Regions from separate parts of the Vibrio phycocola genome, predicted to be linked through region 2. Evidence: predicted binding sites of a transcription regulator. Region 2 holds the regulator's gene; the other holds the start of a gene.
The links. The regulator MetJ, encoded in region 2, represses methionine synthesis genes. The targets are predictions, from matches to a motif close to TTAGACNTNTANANGTCTAA.
Positions count from the first base shown of each region.

Region 1: metK (methionine adenosyltransferase) is a predicted target of MetJ. The motif match lies at 2,286-2,305, and genes of this name have one in related genera.

Region 1 is NZ_JBTAMQ010000005.1:12,171-16,604, forward strand. It holds gene rsmE (16S rRNA (uracil(1498)-N(3))-methyltransferase) at 1-348, opposite strand, end outside; gene ACXJY6_RS08785 (SprT family zinc-dependent metalloprotease) at 468-968, opposite strand; gene metK (methionine adenosyltransferase) at 1,059-2,213, opposite strand; gene tkt (transketolase) at 2,520-4,434, shown strand, end outside.
Region 2 is NZ_JBTAMQ010000009.1:162,919-167,352, forward strand. It holds gene rluF (23S rRNA pseudouridine(2604) synthase RluF) at 1-871, opposite strand, end outside; gene ACXJY6_RS13695 (DUF1499 domain-containing protein) at 1,042-1,491, opposite strand; gene ACXJY6_RS13700 (MarR family winged helix-turn-helix transcriptional regulator) at 1,618-2,055, shown strand; gene metJ (met regulon transcriptional regulator MetJ) at 2,140-2,463, opposite strand; gene ACXJY6_RS13710 (O-succinylhomoserine (thiol)-lyase) at 2,753-3,919, shown strand; gene ACXJY6_RS13715 (bifunctional aspartate kinase/homoserine dehydrogenase II) at 3,919-4,434, shown strand, end outside.

The DNA of each region.
Region 1 (4,434 bases), on a different contig from region 2:
GCCACAACGTTCTGACAACAATGGGGTTATAGTGTTCACGCCGAGTTCGACCGCTTTTTGAATGGTAAAGTCCATTTTATCACCACGAGAAATGACCTGACCCAAGTGTAAGTCTAACGGTGATTCGACATTGCGTTCGTTGATCTGTTCAATTTGAGCAATGATCGACTTCTTGCTTACTTCAACAAGGCTAGCATTGAATTCGCGTCCACTTCCATCGAATAGAGTAATGGCTTGACCAACCCCCATTCGTAACACACGACCGATGTGACCGACCGCATCGTCGCTGAGCGAGACTTGCTGCTGAGAATCAATCAAGCTTGGATGATAAATTCGTGGGATTCGCATGAAACTTTCCTGACTTAGAGGTCTATGAATTAGAGCATGTATATAGATTGATAAATGGGACTACTGTTGTTGAATTACAAGGGCAAAATAAACAATTAGCGCTATCTAATTGTCTCACCCTATTTTTGGGTTACTCCGGTAAACTGCAACTCTTGTTGGCATCGAACACACAGGTAGTTGGCTTGGCCTCGGACGATTTTATTATGGCGTCGAATTGTCAGGTCGTGTGACTGACAGCCGCAATGATAGGAGTAACGCTTTCCTTGCACAGACGATACATTAAAACGGTGAGTGGTTGTAGGCTCAAGTTGAAATACGTCCCACATGATGGCCTTCCACTCTTTTCCATGAGGGCGAACTCGTCCATAGCGTTTAAAAGCAATTAAATGAGCAATTTCGTGGGGAATCACTTGGTTTAAAAATTCGTTTTGGTTTTCATGGAATAAAATGGGGTTTAATCTTACTTCCCAAAGCTCTAGATAGGCCTTGCCAGCGCATTTACCACGTAGCTTTAAAGAGAGAGTTGGCGTGGTGTAGTTCTCAGAAAAATAGTGATTAGCCTGTTGAATGCAAGATTGAATTTTTTGCTCGGCTTGTTGGGTGACGGCGGCTGAGAGCATGAAAACCTATGAGTTATAAATATCTATCACTGTTATAACAAAAAAAGCCCTCGAATCCGAGGGCTTGAAATTGCAATTATCAACTTGGTTTTACTTGATACCAGCGAAATCTTTTAGAACATCAACTTTGTTGGTTGCTTCCCAAGGGAATTCGTCGCGACCAAAGTGTCCGTAAGCTGCTGTTTTTTTGTACATTGGTTGCAGTAAGTTCAGCATTTCTTGTAAACCGTATGGGCGAAGATCAAAGTTCTGACGTACTGCTTCAACAATGATCTCTTGGGCGACTTTCTCGGTGCCGAAGGTTTCAATCATAATTGATGTAGGATCCGCAACACCGATGGCGTAAGAAAGTTGAATTTCACAACGATCAGCCATACCCGCAGCAACAATATTTTTAGCAACATAACGCGCAGCATAAGCAGCACTGCGGTCAACTTTTGATGGATCTTTACCAGAGAAAGCCCCACCACCGTGACGAGCAGCACCACCATAAGTATCTACGATGATTTTGCGTCCAGTTAATCCACAGTCACCCATTGGACCACCAATAACGAAACGACCTGTCGGGTTAATGAAGAAGTTGGTGTCTTTACTTAACCATTCGGCAGGTAAAACTGGCTTGATGATCTCTTCCATTACAGCTTCACGAAGATCTGGCGTAGAGATGGTATCGCAATGTTGAGTAGAAAGAACGACGGCATCTATTCCGACAATTTTGCCTTGATCGTACTGAAACGTTACTTGAGACTTCGCATCAGGACGTAACCAAGGTAGTGTGCCATTTTTACGTACTTCTGCTTGGCGTTGAACCAGACGATGTGAGTAAGTAATCGGGGCTGGCATCAATACTTCAGTTTCATTGGTTGCATAACCAAACATAATACCTTGGTCACCAGCACCTTGCTCTTTAGGGTCGGATTTATCAACGCCTTGATTGATGTCTGGCGATTGCTTACCAATGGTATTAAGCACGGCGCATGACTCAGCATCAAAGCCCATTTCCGAACCGGTATAGCCAATTTCTTTTACGGTATCACGAGTAATTTGCTCGATATCAACCCATGCTGAGGTTGTAACTTCACCACCAACCATGACCATTCCGGTTTTTACATAAGTTTCACAAGCTACGCGAGCTTTCGGGTCTTGTTCTAAGATGGCATCTAATACCGCATCAGAGATTTGATCGGCAATTTTATCTGGATGTCCTTCTGAAACCGATTCAGAAGTAAATAGGTGCTTAGTCATGAGCGCTCCGTTCTACTTATTTAAAAGCAAGTCAATCGCCTGCTTATTGGTATATAAATACATTATAGGAGTATTTACATCTAGACGTCTATTTAATTTTTTTGAGTAAATTATGAACAATTTTATCAGCGTCTTTTCGAGACACAGTTTGACTGATTGTTAAATTTGTACATATTGGTCACAAGGTTCACAGAAAATGCTGAGCTATTGCACTATTTGGGTGGTAAATCGTTTGCACGGCTTAATGGGCTCTGCGACAATATCGCCGCTAATTAATTTGACTTCGCTAAGGATTTAGGAGCTGACATGTCCTCTCAAAAACATCTTGCTAATGCAATTCGTGCTCTAAGCATGGATGGTGTACAACAAGCTAACTCTGGCCACCCTGGGGCCCCTATGGGCATGGCTGATATCGCCGAAGTGTTGTGGCGTGGCCACTTAAATCATAACCCACAGAATCCAAATTGGGCTGATCGCGACCGTTTTGTGTTATCAAATGGTCATGGCTCTATGCTAATTTATTCGCTTCTTCACCTTTCTGGTTATGACCTTTCTATTGATGATTTGAAAAACTTCCGTCAATTGCACTCTAAAACACCAGGTCACCCTGAATATGGTTATGCACCTGGCATTGAAACAACGACTGGACCTCTAGGTCAAGGAATCACTAACGCTGTTGGTATGGCACTGGCAGAAAAAGCGTTGGCGGCTCAGTTTAACCAAGAAGGCCATGACATCGTCGACCACTTTACCTACGCATTTATGGGCGATGGTTGTTTGATGGAAGGTATTTCACATGAAGCTTGTTCTCTTGCTGGGACATTAGGTCTGGGCAAACTGATTGCTTTCTGGGATGACAACGGTATTTCTATCGATGGTCATGTTGAAGGTTGGTTTAGCGATGATACTCCTAAGCGTTTTGAAGCATACGGTTGGCATGTTATTCCAGCGGTCGATGGTCACAACGCAGAAGCAATCAATGCGGCGATCGAAGCTGCAAAAGCAGACTCATCCCGTCCAACTCTAATTTGTACTAAAACCACGATTGGTTTCGGTTCACCAAATAAAGCTGGCACTCATGATTGTCACGGTGCTCCACTAGGTGCTGATGAAATCGCGGCTACTCGCAAAGAGCTTGGCTGGGAGTATGGTCCATTCGAAATTCCTGCTGATATTTATGCTCAATGGGATGCGAAAGAATCTGGCGCAGCAAAACAAGCTAAATGGGAAGCGAAATTTTCCGCTTACCAATCAGCGTATCCAGAACTTGCAGCAGAGTTTACTCGTCGTGTAAACAACGAACTTCCAGCTGACTGGGAAGAAAAAGCTCAAGCTATTATTGCTGATTTACAAGCTAATCCTGCGAACATCGCATCGCGTAAAGCGTCTCAAAATGCATTAGAAGCGTTTGGTAAGATGCTTCCTGAATTTATGGGTGGCTCAGCTGACTTAGCACCATCGAACCTAACTATGTGGTCTGGCTCAAAAGCGGTTACAGCTGATGATGCTTCAGGTAACTATATTCATTATGGTGTTCGTGAATTTGGTATGACTGCGATCATGAATGGTATGGCACTTCACGGTGGGTTTGTTCCTTACGGTGCAACCTTCTTGATGTTTATGGAATACGCACGCAATGCAATGCGCATGGCTGCACTTATGAAGATTCAAAACATTCAAGTTTACACTCATGACTCAATTGGTCTTGGTGAAGATGGTCCAACGCACCAACCTGTAGAACAAGTTGCTTCGTTACGTTTGACTCCAAATATGAGTACTTGGCGCCCATGTGACCAAGTCGAGTCGGCGGTTGCGTGGAAATATGCGATTGAACGTAAAGATGGTCCTACGTCTCTTATTTTCTCGCGTCAAAACCTTGCTCAGCAAGATCGTGATGCAGCACAAGTGGCTAATATCGCAAAAGGTGGCTACATCCTGAAAGACTGTGAAGGCGCACCTGAGCTAATCTTGATTGCGACAGGTTCAGAAGTCGAGCTTGCTGTAGCTGCCGCTGCTGAATTAACAGCCGAAGGTAAGTCGGTTCGCGTTGTTTCTATGCCAGCGACAGACTTATTCGACAAACAAGATGCGGCTTATCAAGAATCGGTTCTTCCTGCTGCAGTAACAGCTCGTGTTGCTGTTGAAGCTGGAATCGCAGATTTCTGGTACAAGTATGTTGGTTTTGGTGGTGCAATAGTTGGTATGACTACGTTTGGTGAGT
Region 2 (4,434 bases):
AATGAGATGTTTTTTTACCACTAGCGCCACGGCCTTGTGATTTCCCACTTCGTCCAAATGGCGCCTCTGAATTTACGCGGCGATTAGGCTTTGGTTTTGCTTTAGCAACAGGGCGAGTCGTGGTTTGACTTTCAACTTGAGAGGCTTCTTCAGTACCACTTGAGTTTTCGCACATCGCCAGAATTTGCGTCACTTCCTGTTCACTAAGGTAACGCCATTTTCCATTGGGAATACCGTCTAAGGTAATGTTCATAATTCGCACTCGGCGAAGCTTAAACACATCATACCCTAACGTTTCACACATCCGGCGAATCTGGCGGTTTAAACCCTGTGTTAACACAATACGAAACGAAAATTTACCTTCCTGAGTGACCTTACATGGCAAGGTCACAGTATCAAGAATCGCAACGCCTTCACTCATTTTTCGAATAAAGTCCTGAGTAATCGGCTTGTCTACTCGTACTACATACTCTTTCTCATGCTGATTCCCCGCGCGAAGGATTTTATTAACGATATCACCGTCATTAGTCAGAAAAATCAAACCATCGGAAGGTTTATCTAAACGGCCAATAGGAAAAATACGCTCGCGGTGCCGAACAAAATCGACGATATTTCCTTGAACATCACGCTCAGTGGTACAGGTAATGCCAACAGGTTTATTCAAGGCAATGTAAATTGGTTTGCGTTTGGCTCTTAATGGTTTGCCATTGACGACAACATCATCCGCATCGGTTACTTTTAGTCCCATTTCTGCCACCAAACCATTCACCTTCACTTTACCATCGGCAATCAGACGGTCGGCCTCACGACGAGAACAAATTCCGGTTTCGCTGATGTATTTATTGAGACGTTTTTCGGTGGTGTCGGACATGAATTCCTCGAATTTCGAGCTAAGTGGTAAGCAACCCGAGAGGAAGTGTGTAAAAAACCAAACGAGCAAGGCAACTCGCGCAGTTTACTTGATTATGAATAGGGACAAAAGCCATTGGTTTAATTTGTTTCGATTAAATTAAACCAATGAAATTCAGTCGTGCCTTTCGCTTATTTTTCTGCGTACAGTGCGGCGAGCGCTTCATAACGTTTACGGTTTAAGCCCATATCTGAATACCCTGCTCGGCTTGCAGAACGAAAATGCACAACACCGTTTGCTTCATCAATCCAAAACTCAACATCGTCACGATACTTCATCAGATCGGTAGTAAAAATAACATACAGGTAAGTGTCACTTTCTTCTTCAATCTCCGCTTTACCATATTCGCTTACCGCCTGTTTTAAGGCTTCCATCGTCGCACTTGTCGACGCTTTTACCGGGAGTGGTGCCACTTTTTTGTCTTCGGTTTCAGCTTGAGTTGAGACATTATTCGGCTTGCTACTTAGCGGTGTAAATTGACCATTTTTGACACCTAATTCAGGAGTTTGATTATTTTGATAGTAAATTCGACCAAAATTTATGGCAATAAATGCGGCAATGACGATCAGAATAGTAGTCATGATTTTGTTCCCTTTCATCGGTATCTCTAATAAATAATTACTTTGTGCACAAAATAATGCGCTTTGTAGTTTGACATGTCAATGCTTTGCGCACAAAATAGTTTCAGCTAAACAATAGGACACTTCATGAACACGCCAAAAGAGTTAAAACTCGATAACCAAATTTGCCATTCGCTTTACTCTGCGAACAATGCATTGATCCGAGCATATCGCCCTTTGTTAGACAAATTGGATCTCACCTACCCGCAGTATCTCGTTATGCTGGCATTGTGGGAGGAGGATGGTGTCATCATTAAACGCCTAGTGGAACGTACTCGCCTAGATGCTGGAACTCTCACGCCAATCATAAAACGATTAGAAACCAAACTTTTGATTGAAAAAGTAAAGTCCGAGCAAGACTCGAGACAAACGATATTGAAAGTATCAAAAAATGGTAGGAGCTTACAGCAACAGGCCGCAAGTGTTCCCAAAGAATTGGCTTGCCAGATTAATATGCCAATAGAAGAGGCATTGGAATTAAAAGCACTTACTGAGCGGTTGTATCAAAAATTAAGTTCACAATAATTAAATACACAATAAAAAACACCCATAACATCGATAGCTTGGGTGTTTTAAAAAATGTGGTTTTAAATTTCAGGCTTTATTGAATCAGAACTCTTCGTCGTACGCTTCAAACGAAATGCCCATTTCAGTCATTAAAGCTTTTGCTTCAACAGGTATATCATCGGGGCGATCTTTACGCAAATCCTCGTCGGTTGGTAGAGGTTGCCCGGTATAAGCATGAAGGAAAGCTTCGCACAATAGTTCACTGTTGGTCGCATGACGCAAGTTATTTACTTGGCGGCGAGTACGTTCATCGGTCAATACTTTGAGTACTTTCAAAGGGATAGAAACCGTAATCTTCTTTACTTGCTCATTCTTTTTACCATGTTCAGCGTATGGACTAATATAGTCTCCATTCCACTCGGCCATACCACACCCTCTTTGCCAATAATTCTGATTCAAAAATTGAGGTTAATTCTAGCGTTTCTTACTGCTATAAGCAAAGACATACAGACGTCTAGAAGTGTTGACGTCCGAATTGATTGTTATTAAAATAGCCATAAGTACCGTTTTGATAAACAGTCGATCCAAGCAATCGTTAAACGGTATAAAAATTTATCTTTAATGCCACTGCAACTTGTGATCAGAAAAGGTAAAATATTGCCCTCAACCCGCCACCTCGGCGGTGACGTTCTCATGTCAAAAGGAAGGAATTATTATGGCACCTCGTAAGCCCGCGACAATTGCGGTTCGCACTGGCATCGAATCCGATTCGCAATATCATGCGGTTGTCCCACCGATTTATCTCACAACCAATTATGGTTTTCCTGCATTCGGTGAAGTGCCTAAATATGATTATACTCGTTCGGGCAACCCTAATCGTGGCTTATTGGAAACAGCTTTAGCCGATCTAGAAGGTGGAGAAGGCGCGATTGTCACCAATTGTGGAACCTCGGCAATCAACTTATGGGCCTCAGCATTTCTAAGTCCTGGCGATCTTATTGTCGCACCTCATGATTGTTATGGTGGCACCTACCGCTTATTCAATTCTCGTGCGAACAAAGGGGATTTCAAGGTTGAATTTGTCGACCAATGTGATGATCAAGCCGTAGCAGACGCCATGGCGAAACAGCCAAAACTCGTCCTATTAGAAACACCATCGAATCCACTGCTTCGTGTCGTTGATATAGAGAAAATTTGCAAGCAAGCAAAAGCCGTTGGTGCATTAGTTGCGGTTGATAACACGTTTTTATCACCGATTTTTCAACAACCACTTTCACTCGGTGCCGATTTTGTTATTCATTCCACGTCCAAATTCATTAATGGTCACTCTGATGTCATTGGTGGGGTTGTCATTTGTAAATCGAAGCAAGATGCCGAAGATCTTGCATGGTGGGGAAATTGCTTAGGTTCAACCGGAACACCATTTGACAGCTACATGACACTACGTGGCGTGCGCACCCTTGGTTCAAGAATGCGCAGCCATGAAGAAGGCGCGGCTAAAGTACTCAGCTATTTACTCGAGCAGCCACAAATTAGCGAAATTTATCACCCGAGCTTACCCGATCATCCAGGTCACGAGATCGCAAAAAAACAGCAAGCAGGATTTGGCTCAATGTTGAGCTTTGAATTTGGTGGAAGTTATGAAGAGTTACAACAATTCGTTGGCGAACTTAAGCTTTTCTCTCTCGCTGAATCACTTGGCGGTGTTGAAAGCTTGATTTGTCATCCAGCAACAATGACACACCGAGCAATGGGCGAAGAAGCGCTTGCAACGGCGGGGGTATCTCTTCAACTGTTGCGTTTGTCCATTGGTTTAGAAGACGCTGACGATTTGATTGCCGATCTCGATCGAGCCTTTGCCGTGGTCGAGGAGAACCGTTAATGCTTTCTGCACGTCATTTGCACAAATTTGGCGGCAGCAGTTTGGCCGATCCAGACTGTTATCGCCGAGTGGCAACCTTGCTAAAAGAACACTCAAAAAGTCACGATTTAATCGTCGTATCTGCTGCAGGAAAAACCACCAATCAATTGATTAAATTTGTAGAGCTTGTTTCCTCAGACAATGAAGAAGCGCACCAACAACTGAACGGTGTAAAAAAGTTCCAATTAGATCTGATCAACGACTTGCTTGACCAAGAGCATGCGCCGAAATTAACGGCGCAATTGCTTGATGAAATCGATGCACTATACAGCCTTATAGACGCGTCTACGCCATTTGAGCGCGCGACCGTCCTTGCTCATGGTGAAGTTTGGTCATCTCGTTTATTGGCAGCACTACTGAATCAACAAGAGATGCCAGCGTGCGCCCAAGATTCACGCAACTTCTTACGCGCACCTAATGTCGCTCAACCAGAAGTGGATCGCGCCAAGTCATATCCATTGCTCAAAGAGATTCTG